DNA from 3 places in the Mesorhizobium sp. M0815 genome. Region 1 is predicted to be linked to each of the others. Evidence: predicted binding sites of a transcription regulator. Region 1 holds the regulator's gene; each other region holds the start of a gene.

Evidence for each region. Region 1 encodes PhoB, which activates phosphate uptake and scavenging genes when phosphate is short. Its sites were predicted from a motif close to TGTCATNNANCTGTCAT; they were not measured.
Region 2: a site for PhoB is predicted at 3,240-3,256, ahead of NKI01_RS10130 (esterase-like activity of phytase family protein). Genes of this name have one in related genera too.
Region 3: a site for PhoB is predicted at 1,640-1,656, ahead of phnF (phosphonate metabolism transcriptional regulator PhnF). Genes of this name have one in related genera too.

Annotation. Positions count from the first base shown of each region.
Region 1 is NZ_JAMYOU010000025.1:62,195-67,190, forward strand. It holds gene xylF (D-xylose ABC transporter substrate-binding protein) at 1-234, opposite strand, end outside; gene NKI01_RS23765 (ROK family protein) at 521-1,765, shown strand; gene phoB (phosphate regulon transcriptional regulator PhoB) at 1,775-2,464, opposite strand; gene phoU (phosphate signaling complex protein PhoU) at 2,481-3,188, opposite strand; gene pstB (phosphate ABC transporter ATP-binding protein PstB) at 3,221-4,024, opposite strand; gene pstA (phosphate ABC transporter permease PstA) at 4,021-4,872, opposite strand; gene pstC (phosphate ABC transporter permease subunit PstC) at 4,876-4,996, opposite strand, start outside.
Region 2 is NZ_JAMYOU010000006.1:176,700-181,695, forward strand. It holds gene NKI01_RS10115 (sugar ABC transporter ATP-binding protein) at 1-964, opposite strand, end outside; gene NKI01_RS10120 (sugar ABC transporter substrate-binding protein) at 1,021-2,079, opposite strand; gene NKI01_RS10125 (TIM barrel protein) at 2,121-3,110, opposite strand; gene NKI01_RS10130 (esterase-like activity of phytase family protein) at 3,357-4,835, shown strand; gene NKI01_RS10135 (L,D-transpeptidase) at 4,983-4,996, opposite strand, start outside.
Region 3 is NZ_JAMYOU010000015.1:38,008-43,003, forward strand. It holds gene NKI01_RS17785 (carbon-phosphorus lyase complex subunit) at 1-484, opposite strand, end outside; gene phnH (phosphonate C-P lyase system protein PhnH) at 486-1,097, opposite strand; gene phnG (phosphonate C-P lyase system protein PhnG) at 1,097-1,558, opposite strand; gene phnF (phosphonate metabolism transcriptional regulator PhnF) at 1,693-2,436, shown strand; gene NKI01_RS17805 (zinc-binding alcohol dehydrogenase family protein) at 2,455-3,471, opposite strand; gene NKI01_RS17810 (ABC transporter permease) at 3,542-4,507, opposite strand; gene NKI01_RS17815 (sugar ABC transporter ATP-binding protein) at 4,504-4,996, opposite strand, start outside.

The DNA of each region.
Region 1 (4,996 bases):
CAGGCTCTCGACGTCGGTGAGCTGCTTGCCCGGATTGGACTGTGCGTCGGCGGAGATATACTTGTCGCCGGCAGCCTCGATGGCCGCCTTCATTGCGGCTTCGTCGGTCTTCCAGCGCTCTTCCTGGAAGTTCGACCAGGAAACGCCGATGACCTTGTCCTTAGCCTGCGCCACCGACGCAAGCGCCAGCGTCATGGCGACACCCGCCAGAATGGCGGTCGTGAATTTCTTCATCATATCCTCCCTGCGCCGCGTACGGCGTGACCAATTGGCCCCAAAGGCCAGCTTAGAGGCGCTAATTTTTTCGAGCCTCGAAAAAATACTGGCCCGATCTCCCGCTGCTGTCAACATCGATTCTGATGGATTTTGATGTTGCTGCGACTTTTTTCGAGCTTCGGAATAAACGATGACAGCGCCACCTGCATCTGACACTATTTGCCTCATCCGACACTATTTGTCGGCATTACCGACCGCTTCCGGTTCATGAGCGGCCGCGGCAAACCGGGAGGAAAGCAAAACGATGTCGGTCGGAATCCGCCATGACGATTTGCGCCGGCGCAACCGGGCGATGGTGATCTCGGCCGTGCGCCGGGCCGGCCAGCCATCGCGTACGGAGATCGCCGCAACCACCGGCCTCAGCCATTCGACCATATCGGCGATCTCCTCCGACCTGATACGGGAAGGCATCCTCGCCGAGAGCAAGGCAAGCGAACCCGTTTCGTTGAAACGCGGTCGTCCGCAGGTCGGCCTCGCCCTCAATCCGGAAGCGGCGGCGGTGCTGACCGTGGTGTTGTCGCTGAATTTCCTGTCGGCCGCCATCATCGACTATGCGGGGCAGGTGGTCGCCGAGGAACAGCGCCGGCTGGACACGCTGACCATGCCGCGCGACGAACTGATCCGCGAATGCATGGCCATCGTCCGGCGCCGGCTGGACGATCCAGATCTTGACGTCCGCAGTGTCGCCCGCATCGCCCTGGCGATTCAGGGAATTACCGACTCCCCTGCACGCGCCATGCTGTGGTCGCCGATCACGCCCCAGACGGACATCGCCTTTGCCGACATGCTGGAAGATGAATTCGGCATCCCGGCCACGGTGGAGAACGACTGCAATATGATGGCGGTGGCTTTGCGCTGGCGCGATCCGGATCGCTATCGCGACGACTTCATCGCCATCCTGCTTTCGCACGGCATCGGCATGGGGCTGGTGTTGAAGGGCGAGCTGTTCACCGGCACGCATTCCTCGGGCGGCGAGTTTGGCCACATGATCCATCGTCCGGGCGGCGCGCTCTGCCGTTGCGGGCGGCGCGGCTGCATCGAGGCCTATGCCGGCAATTACGCCATCTGGCGCAACGCCACGCAGATGAGCGAAGACAGCCAACCGGTCGCCGACGTCAGCGACGCCGACATGCGCGCGCTGGCGGTTCGGGCGCGCGAGAAGGACGGGCCGGAACGCGAAGCCTACCGCAAGGCCGGCGAAGCGCTGGGTTTCGGTCTCGGCTCGCTGTTCGCGCTGATCGATCCGGCACCGGTCGCAATGGTCGGCGCCAGTGCCGCCGCCTTTGATCTGATCGAGCCGGCCTTGCGGAAGGCCATCGCCCAGACCGCCGGCGGCCAGCATTCGGGCTCGATCTCCTTCGATACCGAGCCGAACGAATTGCCGCTGATCCGCGAAGGCTGTGCAATGCGGGCGTTAAGCTTCGTCGACCAGCAGATTTTCGCGCCGGGCGCGCAAATGAGGCCCGGCGTCAGAAAGAACGTAGCCTGACTGGGCGGGTCAATCTTCCCTGATCGCGTAGCCGGCACCGCGGATGGTGCGGATGACATCAGGCATGCGGCCGTTGTTGACGGCTTTGCGCAGCCGCCCGACATGCACGTCGACGGTGCGTTCGTCGATATAGATCGTCTCGCCCCAGACATTATCGAGTAACTGGCTGCGCGAGAAGACGCGGCCCGGATGCCGCATCATGAATTCGAGCAGCCGGAATTCGGTCGGCCCGAGCCGGATCTCGGTCTTCTTGCGATACACCCTGTGCGATTCGCGATCGAGCACGATGTCGCCGACCTTCAGCACGCTGGACAGCACTTCCGGCTTGGCGCGGCGCAGCAGCGCCTTGACCCTGGCCATGAATTCCGGTGTCGAAAACGGTTTGACCAGATAGTCGTCGGCGCCGGTCGAAAGACCGCGTACCCGGTCGCTCTCCTCGCCGCGCGCGGTCAGCATGATGATCGGCAGCCGTTCGGTTTCGGGGCGCACCCGCAACCGGCGGCAGAGCTCGATGCCGGAAACCGCTGGTATCATCCAGTCGAGCACCAGAAGATCGGGCACATTCTCCTGCAAACGGATCTCGGCTTCGTCGCCGCGTGTCACCACCTCGACCTGGTAGCCTTCGGATTCGAGATTGTAGCGGAGCAGCACACCCAACGGCTCCTCGTCCTCCACCACCATTATGCGTGGTGCGATCATCGGCTGGGCACCCCCATCATGTCGCCGGTGCGGACATTGTCGTTTCGTCTTGCTTCGGACGATTGACCGGCAATTGCTCGCCGGTCAGCACATAATACGCATTTTCGGCGATGTTGGTGACATGGTCGCCGATCCGCTCCAGATTCTTGGCGCAGAACAGCAGATGCGTGCAAGCGGTGATGTTGCGCGGGTCTTCCATCATGTAGGTCAACAGTTCGCGGAACACCGACGTATATTTGACGTCGATGCGCTCGTCGGCGGCGCGTAGCTTGGCCAACGCGGCCGCATCGCCTGCAGCATACTCCTCGATGACGCCCTGCACCTGGATGAGCACCAGCTGCGCCATCGCATCGATGGAATGCGATAGGTCGCGCGGTGTGACGCTAAGGCCGACCGCACTCACACGCTTGGCGATATTCTTGGCAAGGTCGCCGATGCGTTCGAGATCGCCGGCCATGCGGATCGCCCCGACGACATGGCGCAGATCGTGGGCCATCGGCTGGCGCTTGGCGATCAGGGTGATGGCGCGGTCGTCCAGTTCGCGTTGACGCGCATCCATGATGGCATCGTCGGAAACGACGCGTTGCGCCAGCACGTTGTCAGAATTCAACAGGGCCTTGGTCGCCCCGCCGACCATCGAACCGGCGAGGTCGGCCATGTCGCGGATCAGCTTGCTGATCTGCTCGAGATCCTCGTCGAAAGAAGCGACTGTGTGTTCGCCCATGGTCCTGTCCTTATATGCATGATCGGAACGGCTCAGCCGAAGCGGCCGGTGATGTAATCCTGCGTGCGCTTCTCGCGGGGCGACGTAAAGATCTTCTCGGTCCGGTCGAACTCGACCAGTTCACCCAGATACATGAAGGCGGTCTGGCGCGACACGCGCGCCGCCTGCTGCATGTTGTGGGTGACGATGACGATCGTGTAATCGGCTTGCAACTCGTCTATCAGCTCCTCGATCTTGGCGGTCGACAGCGGGTCGAGTGCCGAAGCCGGCTCATCGAGCAGAATGACTTCCGGCTTCACCGCCACGGTGCGGGCAATGCAAAGCCGCTGCTGCTGGCCGCCTGACAGGCTCAAGCCGCTGGCGTTGAGCTTGTCCTTGACCTCGCCCCACAGCGCGGCCCGCTTCAACGCTTGTTCGACGCGGCCGTCCATTTCGGACTTGCCGAGATTCTCATAGAGCCTGACCCCGAAGGCGATGTTCTCGTAGATCGACATAGGGAACGGCGTCGGCTTCTGGAACACCATGCCGATCTTGGTCCTCAGGAGATTGAGATCCTGCGAGCGGTCGAGAATGTTCTTGCCGTCGAGCAGCACCTGGCCCTCGGCTGTCTGCTTCGGGTAGAGTTCGTAGATGCGGTTGAACACACGCAGCAGCGTCGATTTCCCGCAGCCCGAAGGGCCGATGAAGGCAGTGACGCTGCGCTCGGGCAGCGACAAGGTGATGTCCTTCAACGCCTTGCTCTGGCCGTAGTAGAAGTTGAGGTTCTTGACCTCGATCTTCGTCTTCTCGGCGACCGTTTCGGTCATCGTCATGTCCGGGGACAACATCTGTGTCATCTGTCCTCTCTGCGTCCGGTAAGGCTGCGGGCGAGGATGCTCAAGCCCAGAACCGTCAGGGTGATTATGAGTGCGCCGGTCCACGCCAGTTGCTGCCATTCCTCGTAAGGGCTGAGAGCGAACTGGAAGATGGTCACCGGCAGGCTGGCCATCGGCGCGTTGATATTGCTGCTCCAGAACTGGTTGTTGAGCGCGGTGAAGAGCAGCGGCGCCGTCTCGCCGGAAATGCGTGCTATCGCCAGCAATATGCCGGTGACGATGCCGGACAATGCGGCGCGGTAGGCGACCGAACGGATCACCACCCAACGCGGCGCGCCGATCGCGGCACCGGCTTCACGCAACGCGTTCGGCACCAGGTTGAGCATGTCTTCAGTGGTGCGCACGACCACCGGAATGACCAGGATGGCAAGCGCAACGGCGCCGGCTATGGCCGAGAAATGCCCCATTGGCCTCACCATCAACTCATAGACGAACAAGCCGATGATGATCGAGGGCGCCGACAACAGGATGTCGTTGATGAAGCGCACGACGGTGGTGATGCGCGAGAAACGCCCATATTCGGCCATGTAGGTTCCCGCCAGCACGCCGATCGGCGTGCCGACGACAACGGCGATGATCGTCATCAGCAGGCTGCCCGCGATTGCATTGAGCAGGCCGCCGGCCTCGCCTGGCGGTGGCGTCATCTCGGTGAAGACCGCGAACGAAAGCCCGGCTGTGCCCTTATAGACCAGTGCACCGAGAATGAGCGCCAGCCAGGCAAGCCCGATGCCGGCGGCGACGACGCAAAGCGCCATCATCACCGAATTCCTGGCTTTGCGGCGGCTGTGGAGCGATGAGGATGTCGACATCGGTCAGGCTCCCGTACGGGCGTCGATCCGCATCAGCATATAGCGGGCGGCGGCAAGGATCAGGAAAGTGATGACGAACAGGATCAGGCCGAGCGAAACCAGAGAGGAGGTGTAGAGATCGCCG
Region 2 (4,996 bases), on a different contig from region 1:
GCGGACTGGAAAGTTTTATCGCCTTGCCGTCGATCTCCATTGTGCCTGATGACGCCCGGTCGGCGCCGGCCAGCAATCGCAGCAGCTCGGTGCGGCCCGAGCCGACCAGGCCGGCAATGCCCAGCACCTCGCCGCGATGCAGGTCGAACGAAACGTCATGGACCTTGGTCGCCGAGGCCAGGCCACGCACGCTCAGCCTGATCTCGCTGGAAGCATGCGAGCGGTGCTGTTCCTGCGCAAGTTCGCGGCCGACCATCATCGAAACGACGGCCTTTTCCGACACCTGCGCGAGATCAACGGTTTCGACCACGACACCGTCGCGCATGATGGTGGCGCGCTGGCAGATGCCGAACACCTCATCCAGCTTGTGCGAGACATAGACGACCGTGACACCGTCGCGCGCCAGGCCCGCAATCACTTCGGCCAGCCGTTCGAACTCGCTCGGCGTGAGGCTCGATGTCGGCTCGTCCATCGCCACGATCCTGGCGCGGTCGAGCAGCGCCCGGGCAATCTCGACGATTTGCCGCTGCGCCACCTTCAGCGAGCCAAGCGGGGCTGCCGGATCGATGGTCGGGTCGATGGCGGCCAGGGCTTCCGCAGCGCGGCGCTCCTGCTCGCGCCGTGCGACGAAGACGCCGCCGCGCGTCAGCGGATGGCCCAGGAACATGTTCTGGGCAACGCTGAGACGTGGCACCTGCTGTAATTCCTGATGGATCATCGCGACGCCCGCGGCCCGCGCCTGGACCGGGTTGTTCAGCGTCACCGGCCTGCCGTCGATGAAAACGCTTCCCGCTGTCGGCCGGTAGACGCCCGACAGGATGCGCAGCAGCGTCGACTTGCCGGCGCCGTTCTCGCCAAGCAGGCCATGGATTTCGCCGGCGCCGACCGAAAAGGACACGTCGCTCAGCGCCCGCACGGCCGGAAACAGCTTGGAAATGCCCTCGAATTGCAGCCGCGCTGACATTGCTTCGGTTCTCCAAGCAAGGGTGCCGACCCAAGGCCGGCACCCGCCGCCCTGCTCTATTGGCCTGCTGCCGCGTCCTCGAGCAGCGCTTTGCGCACGGCGTCGCCGCCGCCCGAGTAACGGTCGGCATTGTCCTTGGTGATCAGCGCCTGCGGGGTGGCAACAACACGCGGCAGCTTCTGCCCAGCCACCAGTCGCAGCGCCGATTCCAGCGCCACCTCGCCGGTCAGCACCGGGAAGCTGTCGACGGTACCGGTCAGCTCGCCGGCCCGGATCGAGGCATAAGCGTCGGAAATCCCGTCGGTGCCGAAGACGGCCACCTTGTCCTGCAGACCGGCCGCCTTGACCGCTTCGACGATGCCCAGCGCCATGCCGTCATTATTGGCATAGAAGCCGATCAGGTCGGGGTGCTGCTGCAGGATATTGGTGGCCGCGTCGTAGGAGGTCTGGCGATCCCAGTTGCCCGGCACGCTGGCGACGACCTCGAACTTGCCGCCTTCAGTGATCGTGCTCTTGAAGCCGTCGGTGCGCTGGACGGCGGCGTAGACGCCGGCCTGGCCTTCGACGATGGCAACCTTGCCGCCATCCGGCCGGTTCTTGATGAACCATTTGGCGACACGCACACCATTGTCGCGCTGGACATTGCCGACATAGTACTCGGCCTGCGGGATGACCGCGTCATTGACGTTGACCACCGGCACGTTGGCGGCCCTGGCCTGTTCCATGATCGGCTGCAAATTGGAGTCGGTCTGCGGTGAAACGAGCAGCACGTTGTAGCCTTGCGTGACCAGGCCTTCGGCGATGGTGAGCTGGCCGAGCTGGTCGCCCTCGCTCTGCGCCGCCTGGTAGACGACGGGCACGCCGATGCGGTCGCCGAACGACTTGTAGCCCTCACCCAGCGAGCGCCAGTATTCGTTGGTCAGCGTCTTGGAGACCGCACCCGCCTTGGTGCCCTCGGGCAGCTTGGGGAAAGCCCCGAACTTGGCCTCGAGCTGCGACCAGTCGATGCGATCCTTCTCGGTGTCGGAATTGAGCGGCGCGAGATCCGCGGAAAACACCGAGCCGATGGACAGCGTCATCAGGGCAGCGGTAGCGGTGACGAGCAGACATTTCATGGTCTTTCCTCCCTTGTTGAAAAACGGTGATGGCGCCGGCCTCAGCTGTCCGGCCCGAGCATGGCTTCCTGGATGATGGCCTGCGACGCGACCGCGTCCTGACGATCGACGGCGGCTGACAGGCGGTTGTCCTTTTCCAGCCGCTCGACGACGCGCAGCATGCGCTTGACGGTGGCGATGTTGACTTCGCATTCGTGGACGGGATCGAGCCCGGTCATGTCGGGGAACGTGTCGAAGTAGATGGCCCCGGCATAGCCGTCGCGGCGGATCTGCCTGAGCAGCTCGATCGTCTGCAGCGTGTGCACGGCACCGACCATCAAGCCGTCGTCGCGCTTGGCGTAGCCATCGTTGAGGTGCACGCCGAGCAGCTTGCTGTGCCGTGCCACGAGGGCGGCGGCGAAAGCCGGCTGCTCGTCGGCATAGAGCACATGGGCGAAATCGAGCGTCACGCCGAGATTGGGCAGGCCGATCTCGCGGATCGCCAGCAAGGTCGTCGCGGCATCGGGCATCAGGCTGTAGGAGCGCGGCTCGTTGGGTTTGTATTCAAGGCTGATCTGGCAGCCCGGATCATGCGCCGAAACTTCACGAATGCCATCGATTTCGTGTTGCCAGAGTGTTGCGTAGTCAGCCTGGAAGGCGTAGTCGAAGCCATCCTGCCCTAACCACAATGTCATCAGGCTGGCGCCGGCCTCGCGCGCGGCGTCGATGCCGGCCTTGGTCAGGTCGATGGCCTCGCGGCGAACGGAAGGATCCGGATTGGTGAAGGCCCCGAGCTTGAAGGCCGGATTAGAGTAGTAGCGCATGGCGAAGCCATTGATGGAAAGCCCGAGATCGCAGAGTTTGCGTGCCATTTCCGCAGGTTTTTCATCGACATGGTCGGGGAAGTTGAGGTCGAGATCGGTCAATTCCGCAACCTTCGCCGCACGCGCCGCCATTTGCAGCATGGACGGTTTACCAACAAGATCAGGCCACTCGGCCTGTGGCCGCGAGGCAAAGGAATTGAGGCGGGTAGCGAAACGACAGACTGTCATCGGTGACCTTTCATTGTCATAACTTCACATAAGAATGATTATTTGTAAAGTTGTTAATTGCTCTCGGTGGCGACGGATTCGCCATGCCCGGGCTAGTTGCGACCACATGAGGCCAGGCAAGCGCAGCACTGTCACGCAAGTATCATGTTCGCGTCCTAGATCGCTTCTCCGAAGGCTTTCGCGGCATTCTCGATGCGACGCGGCGCTTTTTCAGATCCCGGCTGTTTTGTCACAAAGAGGATTTCCATGAAAAACCTGCACCGAAACGCGTCCCTCGCAGTCGCGCTGGCGATGTTCACCGCCTTGACTCCGGCCTTGGCTGAAAACGCAGCGACCGTCGGCGGCGTCAGCTTCGTCAACAAGGGCCTGGTCGGTGTCGGTCGCATCCCGGCCAGCCAAAGGGACAAGTTCGGCGAGACGTTTGGCTCCGGCTCGGGCATGGCGATCGACGCTGCCGGCTGGACGCATGGCGCCGATGGCTATAAGGGCTCGCTGTGGCTGCTGCCGGATCGTGGCTACAATGTCGTCGGCACCACCGATTACCGTCCGCGCATCAACACGATTGCCATCGAATTCGCCCCGATCGCACCGGGTGCGGCACCAGCCGCCGGCCAGGAACAGTCGGGCCTCAAGGCAACCCTTGCCGACACCATGCTTTTGACCGACGACAAGGGCGCCGACGCAACCGGCCTCGATCCGCTCAACGGCGTGCGCGCCGCGACCGACGACATGCCGATCCTGCCCGAAGCCAACGGCAAGCTCGCGCTCGATAACGAGGCGATCGTGCGGCTGCCCGACGGCACCATGTTCATCTCGGACGAATATGGTCCGAACATCTACCACTTCTCCGCCGATGGGCGTCTGATGTCGGCAACGCAGTCACCGGCGGCGCTTGTCCCGATGCGTCATGGAACGCCGAACTTCGCGTCCAACAATCCGGGACCGGGCGCGGCAGACCCAGATCCGACGGATCCCGAAACCGGCCGTCAGAACAACCAGGGCCTCGAAGGCATGGCACTGACGCCGGACGGGAAGTTCCTGATCGCTGTGCTGCAATCGGCCCCCAGACAGGATGGCGGCGATTCCGCTTCGACGCGCCAGAACACGCGCGCGCTGGTCTACGATGCCTCGGATCCGGCCCAACTCAAGCTTGCGCATGAATATGTTGTGCCGCTGCCGGTGTTCACCGATGCCAAGGGCAAGACCAAGATTGCCGCGCAGAGCGAAATCGTGGCTCTGTCGGACAAGACCTTCCTGATGCTGGCGCGCGACAGCGGCAACGGCCAGGGGGTGAAGGGCGACACCTCGCTCTATCGCGAGATCAGCGTCGTCGATGTGTCGGCGGCAACCGACATCGCCGGCACCGAGTTCGACAAGGACAAGCCGGTTGCGCCCAAAGGTGAGCTCGATCCCTCGGTCACGCCGGCCAAGCTGACGCCGTTCATCGACATCAACGACAAGACCGAGCTCGGCCGCTTCGGGCTGCACAATGGCGCGCCCAATGACCGCAACAACCTTTCGGAGAAGTGGGAGGCGATGTCGGTGGTGAGCGTCCGCGATCCAACACGGCCCGACGACTATTTCCTGTTCGTCGCCAACGACAATGACTTTCTCACCCAGGACGGCTTCCAGGTCGGCGCGGCCTACAAGGCCGAAGATGGCCCCGATGTCGACACGATGTTCCTGGTCTATCAGGTCACGCTTCCAGGCCTCGCCGGGAAGTAGCGACACCCCCAGGCAGGCGGACGCGCCTAACGCGTCCGCCTGCCTGGCACGATCGAACGGTCGGGCCCTTCAGTTGCGGCTCGCCGGCACAAGGATTGTGTTCTAGTGGGTTTGCAAAACCTAAGACTGATGATCCGTCGAAGGCACTTACCTCAACATCT
Region 3 (4,996 bases), on a different contig from region 1:
CGCGAGCGAGGATGGCCGAGACGCGCGGCATCGCCTCCGCTTCGCCTGCACGCTGCTCCGGTTCGGCGACTTCGCCGCCGGCGGCAAGCTCGGGATCGAGCAGCCGGTGGGTGTAGTCGAAAGTCGGGCCGAGCAACTGCCCGCCGGGCAGGTCCTTGTAGGTCGCCGACACGCGCCGTTCGACCAGCATCGAGCCGGTTTCGATCGACCTGGTATAGCCGAAGCGCGGCAGCGTCGTGCGATAGGCGCGAACCAGGAAGATCGCCTCGATCATGTCGCCGCGCGCCTGGACGATGGCGAGTGCCGCCAATTCCCTGTCGTAGAGCGAACCTTCGCTCATCACCCGGTCGACGCCGAGCGCCAGCTGCTCGACGATCTGGTCGAGCCGAAGTGCGGGCACCGAGCGATCGCCGCGCCGGCGGTCGGCGAGCAATTTGTGGGCGTTGCGGATGGCCGCTTCACCGCCTTTTACCGCGACATACATCCTACGCCTCCATCGTCTTAATGCGCGTCGTGCGCGGCAGGCAGGCAATTGCGTCGGACGTGGCGAGGATGATGTCGACACCCCGCGGAAAGCGCTGATTGTTCTGCTTCCATTGCTCGACGAAATGACGCGGCATTTGCGCCGGCGCGATCGTCGCCGTCTTCTCGATGCCCGGGCCTTCGAGCAGCAGCGGAGCGCCGGAGACGAGATCGCCGACCTCAAGGATCAGCGTCGTCGAACGATCGGGATAATCCTGGGTGCCTTGCGAAAACCCGTCGAGCGCCATCATCTCGGCCGGCGTGGCAATCAGCGCGAAATGCGCGTCGGCCGGGGTGTTGGCCAGCGGCGCGCCGGTATGGAAGCCAAGCCAGGATTTCACCGCCGCCGACCCCTGCAAAGCCGGGTCGAGCCAGAGCGGCGTGTCGTTGTCGCACAGCGCCAGAGCAATGGCACCGGCGGTGGCCGACAGCGGCACGGGGGGGTGGGCGAGGGCCGGCAAGGGCTGCACGCTGCCCGGCCGCGCCATCGCGTCCATCACAGCGCGGAATACGGTCTGCGCGTTGAATACCGGATCGGCGAAGCCGCCTTCGATCGATTGAGTGGCGAGGTCCATCAGTCTTCTCCGCGCACCATTGTGAAGAAATCGACCTTGGTCGCCGCCGTCTCGGCGCGGCGCTGGTCACGGGCCTTGGCCAGTGCCGCCTGCAAGGGCGCGACGAGCCTGGTCTCGACCCCGTTGCGGTGGGCCGGGTCCTGCCACAGCGCATCGGCGATTGCTGCCAGCCTTGCCTTCTGCTTGTCGCGGCCGAGCGCATAGCAGTGGCCGACATGGCTGGACGCAAGCCGCACCGTGGCACGGGTGACCGTCGCCTCGCCGACATTGAACGGCGCGCCGCCGCCGCCGATGCGGCCGCGCACGGTAACCAGGCCGGTTTCGGGGCCACGCAGAAGTTCCGCTTCACAAGGCAGCCCGGCTTCGTCCCAGAGGCGGACAATGTCGTCCCCGGCCGATTGCGCCAGCGTCGCCATTACGGCCTTGCGCTCGGCCTGCTCTCGCGCTTCCCGTCCTCGCATGGCCGCTACTCCTCGTCTGCGTGCATTTGTCGATTGATATAGACAACTATACAAATTATATCTATTATCTAGCGCGTGTCTATGACGTGTACGTGACACGGGCCAAAAGGTCGGCGCAAAGATTGGGGCGGGAAATGATCGGGCAAGCAAACAGCATCGAGCGGCGCAGCGGTGTCGCGCTATGGCGGCAGATCGCCGACCAGATCCTGCACTCGATCGCCGTTGGCGATTTTCCCGAGAATGCCGCGCTGCCGCCGGAGGTGGCACTTGCCGAACGCTATGGCGTCAACCGCCATACGGTGCGCAGCGCTATCGCAGCCCTGGTGCAGGAGGGTGTGCTCAAGGCGGAGCAAGGGCGTGGCACCTTCGTGCTGTCGCGAAAGCGGCTGTCCTATCCGATCGGCGCCCGCACCCGCTTTTCCGAGGGATTGCAAGGACAGGCGTCCGAGCGGCATATCACCTTGCTCGCCTCATCGGTCGAGCCGGCCAACCGTCGTGTCGCAGAGGGCTTAGGCCTTGCGCAGGGGGCCGACGTGATACGCCTGGAAACGCGGGGCGAAGCCGATGGAATGCCGGTGTCCCGCGCTGCCGGCTGGTTCGATGCCAGGCGCTTTGCCGGCATCGATGCTGCCATGGCAGAAACCGGTTCGATCACGGCATCGCTGGCACGTTTCGGCATCGACGACTATCTCCGGCAATCGACCGTGCTGTCGGCGCGCCATGCCGATGCCGCCGACCTTGCCGACCTCGACCTGCAGCCCGGCGCCATCGTGCTGGTGACGGTCGCCGTCAACGTCACGCCCGACGGTCAGCCGATCCAGTTTTCGGAGTCGCGCTTCCCGGCCGAGCGCATCGAACTCAAACTGTCGGCGCTTTGAGACGCGGCTATCGTTGTGTCATCCGACCTGGATGACCGCCTTGATCAGCCCGGATTTCTCATGTGCCCAGCGGGCGAGGTCGCGCGGCGTCTCGCCAAGCGTGGTGCGGTGGGTGACTAGCTTTGCCAGCGGCACCGCACCGTTGCGGATTGAAGCGGCGACATGGTCGAAATCGGCGCGCAGAGCGTTGCGGCTGCCGATCAGCATCATCTCGCGCTTGTGGAATTCGGGATCGGAAAAGGCGATGTCGTCCTTGACGACGCTGACCAGCACCAGCGTGCCGCCATGCGCGACATGGGCGAAGGCCGACTGCACCGACTGGGTGTTGCCGGTGGCGTCGAAGACCGCGTCAAAACCATCGCCGTCGGTCGCCTGCCGCACCAGATCAGCGGCGGCGCCCTGCGAGCCGTTGAGGGTCGCGAAGCCGAGTTCGCTTTCGGCGAAACCCAGCCTCTCGGCACTCATGTCGAGCAGCGTCACGTCGAGCCCGGCGATGCGGGCGAACAGCGCCGTGCCGAGCCCGATCGGGCCGGCGCCGATGACCAGCGTGCGCGCACCTGGATCAGCCAGCGAGCGCCGCACGGCATGGGCGCCAATCGCTAGGAATTCGACGGCTGCCGCATCGCCCAGCGACAGGCCGTTTGCCGGATAAAGATTTTGCGCCGGCACCAGGATCTGCTCGCACATGGCGCCGTCGCGATGGACACCGAGCACCTCGATCCTGACGCAGCAATTCGGCTTGCCTTGCCGGCAGGCGATGCATTTGCCGCAGGCGAGATAGGGATTGACGATCACCGGCTCGCCGACGGTGAGATCGACGCCCTCGCCAACCTCGATCACGGTGCCCGAAACCTCGTGGCCCATGATGCGGGGATAGGCGAGGAACGGGTGCTTGCCGTCGAAAATGTGATAATCGGTGCCGCAGATGCCGACATGGTTGACCGCGACCAGCGCCCAGCCCGAGGGCGGCGCGCCAGGCGCCGGGCGATCTTCCAGGACAAGTTCGCCGGGCGAGCGGCAGACGACGGCTTTCATGCTTCAATCCAGTCGGTTCATGGCACCGCCGGCTCTGCTGTTGCGAGGCCGGCGGCTGTTAGGGGGCGATCTATTTGCCGCGGCGGCGCAGCCCGTCGAAATAGACGATGACGATGATCAGCACCCCGGTGATGATGCGCTGCCAGAAGGCGTTGACGTTGAGCAGATTGGCGCCGTTGTTGATGGTGGCAAGGATGAAGGCGCCGAGCAGCGGCCCGTGCACGGAGCCGACAGCGCCGAACAGCGACGTGCCGCCGATCACCGAAGAAGCGATCGCCTGCAATTCCCAGCCCTCGGCCTGCGTCGGATTGCCGATGCCGATGCGCGACGCGAGCAGCACGCCGACGAAGGCCGCACACAGCCCCGACAACGTATAGGCCATGTAGATTGTGCGCTGGACGTTGACGCCCGACAGACGCGATGCCTCGGCGTTGGAGCCGACCGAGAACAGGTAACGGCCCCAGCGGCTGTGGTGCAGGAAGATGTAGGCCGGAATGCCGACCAGGATCACCATCCAGAACAGATTGGGGACGCCGACGAAGGAACTGCGCGAGAACGTCTGAAAGGCGTCGTTGTTGATCGAGATCGAGTTGCCGTTGGTCATCAACAGGCCGATGCCGCGCAGCGAGGTCAGCGTCGCCAGGGTGATGATGAAGGGTGGCAAGCCCATCTTGACGATGCCGAAGCCATGGAACATGCCAATGGCGACGCCGACCAGCAAGGTAATCAGGATGGCTAGGAAAACCGGTGTGCCGGCGTTGATCAGCATCGCGACGATGACGGTGGCGAAGCCGACAACGGCGCCGACGGAAAGGTCGATGCCGCCGGTGATGATGACGAAGGTCTGGCCGACCGCCAGGATGGCGATCATCGACCCTTGCCGCAACAGGTTCGAGATGTTGTTGGCCGAGGCGAAGCTCGGCGTCGCCACCGACAAGATGATCCACAAAAGAACCAGCAGTGCCAGCAGTGTCAGCCCGAACAGGGCGTTGTAGTTGCGTTTCGGCCTTTCGGCAGCGATCGCCTCGGTGCTCATATCCGTCCTCCCGGTCTTTCTTGTTTCTCGGCCAGCGCCTGGGTGAGGATCTCCTCGTGATCAGCGGTATGAAACCCATGCGTGGCCACCAGCTTGCCGCGCCGGAACACGTGCAGCGTGTCGGCGAGCTCATAGACCTCGGGCAGGTAGGACGAGATCAGAATGATGCCGGCGCCCTTGGATAACAGCGCGCCAAACAGGCGGTAGATCTCGGCCTTGGTGCCGACATCGACGCCGACGGTCGGCTCGTCGAAGATGAACAGCTTGGCGCCGTGCGCGAGCCATTTGCCGATGACGATCTTCTGCTGATTGCCGCCGGACAGGCTGGAGGCCAGCGCACTTCGCGTCGGCGTCTTGATGCGCAGGTCGGCGATCTGGCGATCGGCCTGGGCTTTTTCCTGCGCGCGGGAGATCAGCAGATTGCTTGAGATGCGCTTGTAGATCGGCAGATTGAGGTTGAGCCCGACCGGCAGGTTGAGGCAGAGGCCC